DNA from 2 places in the Paraburkholderia sp. JPY419 genome. Region 1 is predicted to be linked to the other one. Evidence: predicted binding sites of a transcription regulator. Region 1 holds the regulator's gene; the other holds the start of a gene.

Region 1 (5,663 bases):
GCGGTGTTGCAGTACTACCGCCCTGCTGGCCGCCGGGTCCCGGTTAGCCGAAAGCGCGCCCATTGGGCGCGCCCTTGTTGCCTGTGCCCGTGCTTCAGGCGATGCTGTTACTGCGGCTGATAAATCGAATCGAACACGCCGCCGTCCGCGAAATGGGTCTTCTGCGCGTTGGTCCAGCCGCCGAACGAATCGTCGATCGTGTACAGCTTCAGCTTCGGAAACTTCGCGGTCAGATCGGCCGGCACCTTGTTCGAACGCGGACGATAGAAATTGCGCGCGGCGATCTCCTGCCCTTCCTCGCTATACAGGAAGTTCAGATACGCGTCGGCCAGCTTGCGCGTGCCGTGTTTGTCGACGACCTTGTCGACCACCGCGACCGGTGGCTCGGCCAGGATGCTCACCGTCGGCACCACGATCTCGAACTTGTCCGGACCGAACTCCTTCACCGACAGAAACGCCTCGTTTTCCCACGCGATCAGCACATCGCCGATACCGCGCTGCACGAAGCTGGTGGTCGCGCCGCGCGCGCCCGAATCGAGCACGCCGGCGTTCTTGTACAGCTTGCTGACGAACTCCTTGGCCTTCTGGTCGTTGCCGCCCGGCTGATGCTCGGCGTACGCCCACGCGGCCAGGTAGTTCCAGCGCGCGCCGCCCGAGGTCTTCGGATTCGGCGTCACGATCGACACGCCCGGCTTCACCAGATCGTCCCAATCCTTGATGTGCTTCGGGTTGCCCTTGCGCACCAGAAACACGATCGTCGACGTGTACGGCGAGGCGTTGTCCGGCAGACGCTTCTGCCAGTTCTTGTCGACGAGCCCCTTGTTCGCGATGGCGTCGATGTCATATGCGAGCGCGAGCGTCACGACGTCGGCCTGCAGACCGTCGACCACCGAGCGAGCCTGCGCGCCCGAGCCGCCGTGCGACTGCTTGAAGGTGACGGCTTCGCCGGTCTTGGCCTTCCATTCTTTGCCGAATGCCTGATTGATGTCCTGATATAGCTCGCGCGTCGGATCGTAGGACACGTTCAGCAGCGTGGTGTCGGCGTGCGCGACGCCGCTTGCGTCCAACATGCCGAGCGTACCCGCCGCGCCGACGGCAAGCGCCGTGATCAGTTTTCTGGTCCGAGCCGCAAGCCCCATATGCCGATGGTTCATTTCAACCTTTCTCCGCGTGGTGTCCGCTGTTTAGCGTGTGGTGTTGTTTTGCGTCGCGGTCACGTGCACATGAGCGCTAACTGGAAGCCAGTCTATCGAAGGGCTTTCATCATTAAAAATAATGTTTCTTCATTTTTTAATGCCCAAAAGTGGTAACGGCAGACGCGCCGGCTGTTCAGACGCCGAAATCGTCGCCATGTCGCCGATAAACGACGCCCCAGCGCGCCCCTTGTGTCGAACTTAAAGTAAAGCTTGAAATGCGCCGAATACTGTATAAAAATACAGTCACCTGTTCATACATACAGTGGCCATGACCAAACTCACCGCACGACAGCAGCAGGTTTTCGATCTGATCCGCCGCGCGATCGAACGCACCGGCTTCCCGCCCACTCGCGCGGAAATTGCCGCCGAACTCGGTTTCAGCTCGGCCAATTCCGCGGAAGAGCATCTGCGCGCGCTGGCGCGCAAGGGCGTGATCGAACTCGCGGCCGGCGCGTCGCGCGGCATCCGCCTGCTGTCCGGGCAGGAGGATGCGCCGCACCAGTTCACGCTGCCGCATGCGGGCCTGATGCAGTTGTCATTGCCGCTGATCGGCCGGGTCGCGGCGGGTAGCCCGATCCTCGCGCAGGAACATATCTCGCAGCACTACGCGTGCGACCCGGCGCTGTTCTCGAGCAAGCCCGACTACCTGCTGAAGGTGCGCGGCCTGTCGATGCGCGACGCCGGCATTCTCGACGGCGACCTGCTCGCGGTGCAAAAGCGCAGCGAAGCGAAAGACGGCCAGATCATCATTGCGCGGCTTGGCGACGACGTGACGGTCAAGCGTCTGAAGCGCCGGCCGAACGGCATCGAACTGATCGCCGAAAACCCCGACTACGACAACATCTTCGTGGAAACCGGCAGCGCGGATTTCGCGCTCGAAGGGATCGCGGTCGGGCTGATTCGCCCCAGCGAGTTCTGATCTTTATTGCCGGACCGCTCGCGCCGGTTTGTCCGAACCAAGCCGCATTAACGCCCGCATTGACGCCCGCATTGACGCCCGCATTACGCCGCGCATTCAAGCCGCATCGTCTGGAGAGACTCATGGAACGCCTTGCCCGCCTGCTGCCTTTTCGCCAGTTCGGCCGTCTGCGCCATCTGCGCAAGCTCACGCCTTGCGCGCCGATCGAGGCGCCCGCGGCGCGCACGCCGTCGCTGTTCGACGTGCCTGCCGAAGCTTGCGGTCTGCCGTCGTCGTTGCCGGCGTTTGCGCGCGTATCGCTGAATTCGGCGCTGAATATCGCGGAGCCCGCGCGCCGCGCTCCGGTGCGGGTCTATCATGGACCGTCGCGACTGATCATGGTCGGCACGGTCGACGCCGTATGCCGTATGATCGATCGTTGCATAGCCGACGAAGCCAACGTGCACGGCGCGGTGTTCGAAGCCTGAGCGAATTCTGAGCACGCATGCAATAAGCACTTCGGATGTTCAGAGATTCGCGTGGGATGGGATCGTTTCGACCTCGCCGTGGTCGACGTTAGATCATCACTGACGTGGAGTCCCATTCGATGACCATTCCGAAACGCACACAGGGCAGCGCCACCCGGCCGCTGCTGATCACGCTGATCGTGGTGATCGTGATTGCCGCGCTGGGGTTTATTTACGCGTCGCCGTATCTCGCGGTGAACAATCTCAAACGCGCGGCAGACGCGCGTGACGTGCAAACCGTCAATCAGTACGTCGACTTCCCTGCGCTGCGCGATAGCCTGAAGCAGCAGGTGGGCGCGATGCTGACGCGCCGCCTCGAAGCGGATGCCGGCAACAAGATGGCCACGATCGGCGCGGTGATCGGCGTGACACTGATCGGCCCGCTCGTCGATGCCTATGCGACACCCGACGGCGTCGCGGCACTGCTGAACGGCATGCCGCCGCGCGGCACACCGGGCGAGCAACCGTCAACACCGCCAGCCGCGGGCGGCGAAGCGCCGGCCGCATCGGCCGCGGGCGACACCACCACGCACGCAAGCGCGCCACCGCCCGGGCGTCAAAGCACGGCCGGCTATCGGAGTCTCAACGAGTTTGTGGTCACGTACCGCCGCGGGGAAGGCAACGCGAACTATTCGGCTATCTTCCGTCGCGAAGGTCTGGTCACGTGGAAGCTCGCGGCGATCAATCTGAACGAGTGAGGTTCAAGCCGTGAACTGCGGAGATGCGCGGGCTGGCCATTGAAGCCAGCCGCGTGTCAAGTTTGTTCGTATTACGCCGCGGCCGCCTGCTGCTGCTCCTGCGCGGACGAGCACGCCACCAGAATGCTGCACGACACGCGGTCGAGCAGCGGCGTGTTGCCCGCCCCCATCCACCACCTCGACAAACCGGTCCGGCAACGATGTCCCACCACCACGAGGTCGACGTGCAACTCGTTGGCAAGATTGGCGATCTCGTCGATCGGATGACCGAATGCGAAATGCCCCTGCGCGTTCACGCCTCGCTCGGTCAGCCAGTTCACGCCCTCCTGCAGAATTTCGCGGGCCGTTTTTTCGAAGCTTCCGCAGGCCACATCGGTCAATAAGCCCGCGCTTTGCGCGATGCTCGAACGCATGTCTACTACCGACAGCAGATGCGTTTCCGCCTTCAGGTCCAACGCCAGATCGGCGCCGCAACGCAGGGCTTTGCGGCCTTCGCGCGAGCCGTCGTAGCACAACAGGATTTTCTGATAGCTCGCCATCTGTCTTCTCCCATTCCGCGGAAAGCGCGGTCTGAATCAATCATGGTGCGCCGCAATTCGGCTTGCAAGGGATGGAAAACGCTAAGTGCATAGTCGGTGCGTGCTGAAGCCGTCTGCACAAGCGTTGGGCCACCTGGAGCAGTGTTCGCACACGTTTGTGGCACCGCAAAAGTTCGTATGCGAACGCATCGCATCCCATGCATTACGCGTTCCCGGACACCCACTCGCGTCAGTGGCCGATACCCTAGAATAAGCGGCCTGTGCGCAATGCGTGCGTCGCAGGTATGTTGTGTGTCTTGCGCGTACGTTATGTCTTCTTCCGGAGCCTCGCTCGAGTCATGCCCGCAGCCCCCATCGAATTCCATCAGGTCAGGAAAAACTACGGCGAAAAAACGGTCGTCGACGGATTGTCGTTTCATGTGAACACCGGCGAATGCTTCGGGCTGCTTGGCCCCAACGGCGCCGGCAAGACCACGACGCTGCGCATGCTGCTCGGCATCGCGGCGCCCGACGCCGGCGCGATCCGCCTGTGCGGCGAACCGATCCCTGGCCGCGCGCGCCTCGCGCGCTCGCGCGTGGGCGTGGTGCCGCAGTTCGACAACCTCGATCCCGATTTCACCGTGCGTGAAAATCTGCTCGTGTTCGGCCGCTACTTCGGTCTGAGCGCCGCGCAGTGTCGCGCGGCGGTGCCGGGCCTGCTCGAATTCGCCCGCCTCGAGAACAAGGCGGACGCACGCGTGAGCGAACTGTCGGGCGGCATGAAGCGGCGCCTCACGCTGGCGCGCGCGCTGATCAACGATCCCGACGTGCTGATCATGGACGAGCCGACCACCGGTCTCGACCCGCAAGCGCGCCATCTGATCTGGGAGCGACTGAGATCGCTGCTCGCGCGCGGCAAGACCATCCTGCTGACCACGCACTTCATGGAAGAAGCCGAACGGCTCTGTCATCGACTGTGCATAATCGAGGAAGGACGCAAGATCGCAGAAGGCGCGCCGCGCGAGCTGATCGAGTCCGAGATCGGCTGCGACGTGATCGAGATCTACGGTCCCGATCCGTTTGCATTGCGCGACGAACTCGCGCCGCTCGCCGAGCGCACCGAGATCAGCGGCGAGACACTGTTCTGTTACGTGTACGACGCGCAGCCCGTGCATATGCGCCTGAAGCAGCGCGCGGATTTGCGCTATCTGCATCGGCCGGCGAATCTCGAAGATGTGTTTCTGCGGCTCACCGGCCGCGAAATGCAGGACTGAACCCGCAGCGAGAAACTTGATGGACGCACGCACTTACGAAACCCACGACGACACGCCATCGGCGCAAGAGCCGTTCGGCGCCTTCCCCGCCAATGCCACGAACTGGATCGCGGTGTGGCGCCGCAACTATCTGGTGTGGAAGAAGCTCGCGATTGCGTCGATGTTCGGCAACCTCGCTGATCCGATGATCTATCTGTTCGGTCTCGGCTTGGGGCTCGGGCTGATGGTCGGGCACGTCGACGGCGTGTCGTATATCTCGTTCCTCGCGGCGGGCACGGTGGCGTCGAGCGTGATGATGTCGGCGAGCTTCGAGTCGATGTATTCGGGCTTTTCGCGCATGCACGTGCAGCGAACGTGGGAGGCGATCATGCATACGCCGCTCACGCTCGGCGATATCGTGCTCGGCGAGGTAGTGTGGGCCGCCAGCAAATCGGTGTTGTCGGGAGTGGCGATCATGCTGGTGGCGGGCGCGCTCGGCTATGCGAGTTTTCCGTCGATGCTGCTCGCGCTGCCGGTCATCGTGCTGGCCGGTCTCGCGTTCGCGAGCCTCGC
Region 2 (5,663 bases), 2.6 Mb from region 1:
GCAGACAGCCGGAGCCCACCGCCTGCATCCCGTCGACGATCTGGAAGATCGCCGCCACGCCGAGCAGCGAACTGGCGAGCGCGATGGTCGGCGCGTTGGCCGGGTCGTCGAGATGCAGATACAGGCCGACGATCCAATGCGGCGCGGTGATCAGCACGAGACCCGACATCGACATGAAGCCGACGCCGAGCGCGAGCGCGACGAAGCCCGCGTGGCGCGCGGCGAGCGGCTGACCGGCGCCGGCCCAGTAGCCGACCCGCACATTGGCCGCCTGGCCGATCGACAGCGGCACCATGAACGCGACCGACGCGACGTTCAGCGCAATCTGATGCGCGGCCAGTTGCGATTCGCCGAGCAGGCCGACCATCAGGCCGGTGGCAAGGAACAGCGTCGACTCGACGCCGTAGGTGATCGCGACCGGCCAACCGATGCCGAACAGCTCGCCCATCAGCGGCAGCTTCGGCCGCGTCGCGACGACGAAATGCCGGAAGCGCGGCCGCAGATGCAGCAGCGCCATCAGCACGAGCGCGGTCAGCCACACGGTGATCGTGGTCGCGGCCGCCGAGCCGAGAAAGCCGAGCCGCGGCAGCCCATACGCGCCGTGAATCAGCCCGTAGTTCAGAAAGCCGTTCACGCCGACGCTCACGATCGACACCCACAGCAGCCGCCGCGCCGCGCCGATCGCCGGCAGGAACGAGCGCATCAGGCCGACGCCGATCAGGCTCGCGGGTGCGCCCCAGCGCAGCACCGCCGCGTATTGGCCGACGTTGTGCGCGAGCAGGCCCGGCTCGCCGAACGCGAGCAGGATGTGCGACGCGAACGACAACAGAATGAACGCCGGCACCGCCAGCAGCACCGACAGCAAGAAACCGGTCCAGTAGATATGCGGCACGCGGCCGTCGTCCTGCGCGCCGCGCGCGTGCGCGACGCTGACGCTGACCGAGGTCAGCACGCCCTGCAGCAGCGTGACGACGACGAAAAAGAGGTTCGCGCCGAGGCCGCCGGCGGCGAGCGCGTCGGGGCCCAGCGAGCCGAGCAGGATCGTGTCGGTCACGCTCATCGCCATCTGCGACAGTTGCGCGATCGCGAGCGGCGCGGCGAGCCGCGCGGTGTCGGCCGCGTGGCGGGATAGGGTCGGCGGCCGGCTGGCCGCGTGGGCGAAGCTGGGTTGAGTCATCGATTGCGTGGCGGCGAAAGTTGGCAACTGCGGCGGCAACCGCAGTGGCGACAGCGAGAGGCGGGCGCAAGCGGCGCCGCATTGCATCGCGCCGCGCTCCGACGGGCGATGGAGCGCGGGGCAGCGGGCGGAGAAATTCCGCGGCGCGGCGGCGAGCCGGTCAGCCGACTCCTCGCCCGTGGCGCGGTCCGTCGTTTACCTGTCGAAACCGACAGCTTATTGCCTCGCCCGGGCGATGTCGATGGACAACGCACAGTTCCGGTGCGCGGCGTCCTGCGAATTTCCGGAGTGGCGTCAGCCTTCGTGGACCGCGATCCGCGTGTCGCCGAGCAACACGACCTGGCCCGCGCGGATCTTGCAGGTCTTGCGGGTCTCGACCCGGCCATCGACCATCACGGCGCCGTCCGCGACCATCATCTTCGCGGAACCGCCGCTATCCGCGAGGCCCGTGATCTTCAGCAGATTGTGGAGTTCGACGTACTCGCCGGTCAGCGTGAAATTGAGATTGGGCATGACTTTGCACCTTGGGCACGGGTCGCGTTGGGGGTTCGCATCATAAAGCAAGTGCACGGCGGCGCGTCGGCGCGGGGCCGTCTCGCCTGTGTCGGATGCATCCAGCGAGTCATTGCGCAAGCAAATGAAAGTAGATGTTATTCAGTTGTGGAGAGTGAAACGTTGCGTAACGCTGGTCGCGCCGGATGGATTCCACTCCTAAAGTGCACCTCAGCAGCAAAGCCCGCTGGCATTCCGGGATCGCTCCGCGGCCACCCATCCAGCGACGCATAGACCGGGCGGGGGCGCGTGGGCCATTCCGTCATCACGACGCCAGAGAGTCCGCCCGTGTCACAACTAAGTCTAGAGAGGATAGCCATGACCCACATTCGTACGCTCCTGATCGGTACCGCCCTCACCGTCTTTGCCGCGACGGCCGCCGTCGCGCAGACCGCGCAGCCGGCAACAGGCATCGGTGGTCAGGCGCAGATCCAGAGCCAAGGGGCCGCCGAGATGGCGCCGCCGTCCGCGGCCGGCGCCCAAGGCATGCAGGCCCCGCCGTCGGCGCAAGGCATGCAGCAAGTCCCGGGCGCGCCCGCCGCGCAAGGCGTCGCCGCGCCGCCGCCGGGCCGTTTGACGGCTTCGGGCTCGACCGACCCGCTCGTACAGAAGCGCGACGCCGACGCGAAGGCCAACGCCGAGTATCGCGCGGCGAAGAAGTCCTCGAAGGCGGAATTGAAGGCTGAGCAGAAGGCCGCGAAGGACCAGTACAAGGAGCAGGTGCGCGGCGCGAAGCTGAACCAGAAGGCGGACAAACAGAGCGCCAACAACGAAATGAAGATGGAGATGGAAGGGCAGGCTGCCGCGCAGACCGACGGCGCGGACGTCAAGCATTAAGCCCTGCTGGATGCCGCGGCGCGTGGGTCGGCGAGGCTCGCGCGCCGCGGGCGTCTGTCACTTTGCAAGCTGTGCCTCACGGAGAACCCAGATGAACATCGACCGTTCCAGCCGAACCCGCATTTACGCCGCGCTGATCGCGGCTTGCCTGTCATCGGCCGTGCTCGCGCAGACCGCGGACCCGGCTTCGGCGCCCGCCACGCACGCGGACAAGAAGGCCGCGAAAGAGCAGGCGAAGGCCGACAAGAAAGCCGCGGTCGCCCAGGCGAAAGCGGACAAGACCAAAACCGACGCGCAGGCCGATGCCGACAAGGCCGCCGCCGAGGCCAATGTGAAGGACGCGAAGAAGCAGTAGTAGCGCGCGGCGTAAACCGCCAGGCAGGCGCCCCAAAAAAGGGGCGCTTGTCGCATTGGGTTGTATGGATATACAGTATGCGTCGCATCCTGAAAATCCATCCAATCCACAAAAACCGCTCAGTGTCCACCGTCGCCGAATCCGCTCCGTCGTTCGATACCGCCGCCTGGCTCGCCAAGCTCAACGACGCTCAACGCGAAGCCGTCGAATACGGGACCGACACGCCAGACGCGCTGCCCGGCGCGCTGCTCGTGATCGCGGGCGCGGGCTCCGGCAAGACCAACACGCTCGCGCATCGCGTCGCTAATCTGGTGGTGAAGGGCGCCGATCCGCAGCGCATCCTGCTGTTGACCTTCTCGCGGCGCGCGGCGCTCGAAATGACCCGCCGCGTGACACGCATCACCGGCGCCGCGGCCACCACCGTCGGTGCACGCGCCGCGCTCGCGCAAGGGCTGACGTGGGCGGGCACGTTTCACAGCGTCGGCGCGCGGCTGTTGCGCGAATACGCGGATCTGATCGGCCTCGCGCCCGCGTTCACGATCAACGACCGCGAAGACTCCGCCGACCTGATGAACCTCGTGCGCCACGAACTCGGACTGTCCGCGAAAGAGCGGCGCTTTCCGGCGAAGGGCACCTGCTTCGCGATCTACTCGCGCGTCGTCAACACCGGTGCATCGCTCGGACAGGTATTGGACAGCGCGTTTCCGTGGTGTCGCGAATGGGAGGACGATCTGCGCAGGCTGTTCGCCGCCTACGTCGACGCGAAGCAGAAGCAGAGCGTGCTCGACTACGACGATCTGCTGCTCTACTGGTCGCACATGGCCGCCGAGCCCAGCATCGCGGCCGATCTGTCGGCGCGCTTCGACCATGTGCTGGTCGACGAATACCAGGACACCAACCGCCTGCAGGCGTCGATCCTGCTCGCGCTGAAGCCGGACGGCCGCGGCCTGACCGTGGTCGGCGACGACGCGCAGTCGATCTATTCGTTTCGCGGCGCGACCGTGCGCAATATCCTCGATTTCCCCGCGCAGTTCGAGCCGCCCGCGAAGCAGGTCACGCTCGAGCGCAACTATCGCTCGACCGAGCCGATTCTCGCCGCGTCGAACGCGGTGATCGAACTTGCGAGCGAGCGCTACACGAAGAATCTGTGGACCGACAAGGCGTCGGCGCAGCGCCCGCGCCTCGTCACGGTCGCCGACGACGCCGCGCAAGCTCGCTACGTCGTCGAGCAGGTGCTCGAAGCCCGCGAGCAGGGTGTCAAGCTGAAGTCGCAGGCGGTGCTGTTCCGTGCCGCGCATCACAGCGCCGCACTCGAGATCGAGCTCACGCGCCGCAACATCCCGTTCGTCAAATTCGGCGGGCTCAAATTTCTCGACTCGGTGCACGTGAAGGACGTGCTCGCGGTGCTGCGCTGGGCCGAGAATCCGCGCGACCGCGTCGCCGGCTTTCGCGTCGTGCAGCTGCTGCCGGGCGTCGGTCCGGCCACCGCGGCGAAGGTGCTCGATGACATCGTCGCGCGCGCGGACGGCGGCGATCCGGTCGCGACCGCGGGCGGTGTGCTCGCCGCGTTTGCGGCGCCCGCAAGGGCGCAGGAAGACTGGCATCCGTTCGTCAAGCTGATGTCGAGCGTGTATGGCCGGCAAACGCCGTGGCCCGCCGAGTTCGAGATGGTGCGGCGCTGGTACGAGCCGCATCTGGAGCGCAATCACGAGGACGCCGCGATCCGTCACGCGGACCTGCTGCAGATGGAAAGCATTGCGGGTACCTATCCGTCGCGGGAGCGCTTCCTGACTGAGTTGACGCTCGATCCGCCCGACGCCACCAGCGACGAATCCGGCGTGCCGCTGATCGACGAGGATTACCTGATCCTGTCGACGATCCATTCGGCGAAGGGCCAGGAGTGGCGCAACGTGTTCGTGCTGAATGGCGTCGACGGCTGTATTCCGTCCGATCTGGGCACCGGCAGCGACGAGGAAATCGACGAGGAGCGGCGCCTGCTCTACGTGGCGATGACGCGCGCGAAGGAAGACCTGCATATCGTCGTGCCGCAGCGCTTTTACGTGCACAACCAGACCCATCTGGGCGACCGCCATGTGTGGGCGTCGCGCACGCGCTTCATCGCCACGCCGATGCTGCCGCTGTTCGACGCGTACGCATGGCCGTGCGTGCCGGTGGCGAGCGCGCCGAGCGCGGCGGGGCTCGCGGCGGCCGCGCAGGCCAGGATCGAGATCGCGGCGAAGCTCAGGAAGATGTGGGACTGAGCGGCCGGCGCCGCTCGATTCAGTCGAAGCTCAACGCGGCTGCCGCTGCTGTTGCTGCGCGACCGGAGGCGGCGGCACGAAGAAATTGCGCAGCCATGCCGCGAGTCGCGAGAACACGTCGTACGGCTCCTCGACGAAAATCTCCGGCTTCAAAAGCCGCAGATACTCCATGATCTGCTGCGCTTCCTGCTTCTGGAACGTGCCGTGCGAAATGCCGAGCCGCAACAGCCCGCGCAGTTCGCCGAGCTTCTCTCGCGCGGTGCTGCCGACGCTCGTCTCGCATGCGATCTTAGCCTCGTAGACGCGCTGGCGCAGCGATTCGACCAGCCGCCATGCCGGCGTCTGCATCACTTCCTCGAGCGCCTGGATGTCTTGCACCGTGCTCTTGATCTGCGCGGCGAGCGGATCGACCAGCGTCGCGTCGCCTTCCGCTTCCTTGACGATCGCGGCGGCCCAGTCGCGGCATTGCTTGGTGAGCTCC

The links. The regulator LexA, encoded in region 1, represses DNA repair genes until DNA is damaged. The targets are predictions, from matches to a motif close to ACTGTATNNNNATACAGT.
Region 2: a site for LexA is predicted at 2,981-2,998, ahead of QFZ91_RS19730 (ATP-dependent helicase). Genes of this name have one in related genera too.

The regions. Positions count from the first base shown of each region.
Region 1 covers NZ_JBNDKV010000002.1:318,497-324,159, forward strand. Annotated here, with positions in the region: gene QFZ91_RS07660 (sulfate ABC transporter substrate-binding protein) at 108-1,154, opposite strand; gene lexA (transcriptional repressor LexA) at 1,465-2,115, shown strand; gene QFZ91_RS07670 (hypothetical protein) at 2,238-2,582, shown strand; gene QFZ91_RS07675 (DUF2939 domain-containing protein) at 2,702-3,319, shown strand; gene QFZ91_RS07680 (universal stress protein) at 3,391-3,858, opposite strand; gene nodI (nodulation factor ABC transporter ATP-binding protein NodI) at 4,197-5,111, shown strand; gene QFZ91_RS07690 (ABC transporter permease) at 5,131-5,663, shown strand, end outside.
Region 2 covers NZ_JBNDKV010000002.1:2,938,204-2,943,866, forward strand. Annotated here, with positions in the region: gene QFZ91_RS19710 (MATE family efflux transporter) at 1-1,177, opposite strand, end outside; gene QFZ91_RS19715 (RNA-binding S4 domain-containing protein) at 1,472-1,690, opposite strand; gene QFZ91_RS19720 (hypothetical protein) at 2,048-2,566, shown strand; gene QFZ91_RS19725 (hypothetical protein) at 2,658-2,921, shown strand; gene QFZ91_RS19730 (ATP-dependent helicase) at 3,044-5,182, shown strand; gene QFZ91_RS19735 (DUF4088 family protein) at 5,213-5,663, opposite strand, start outside.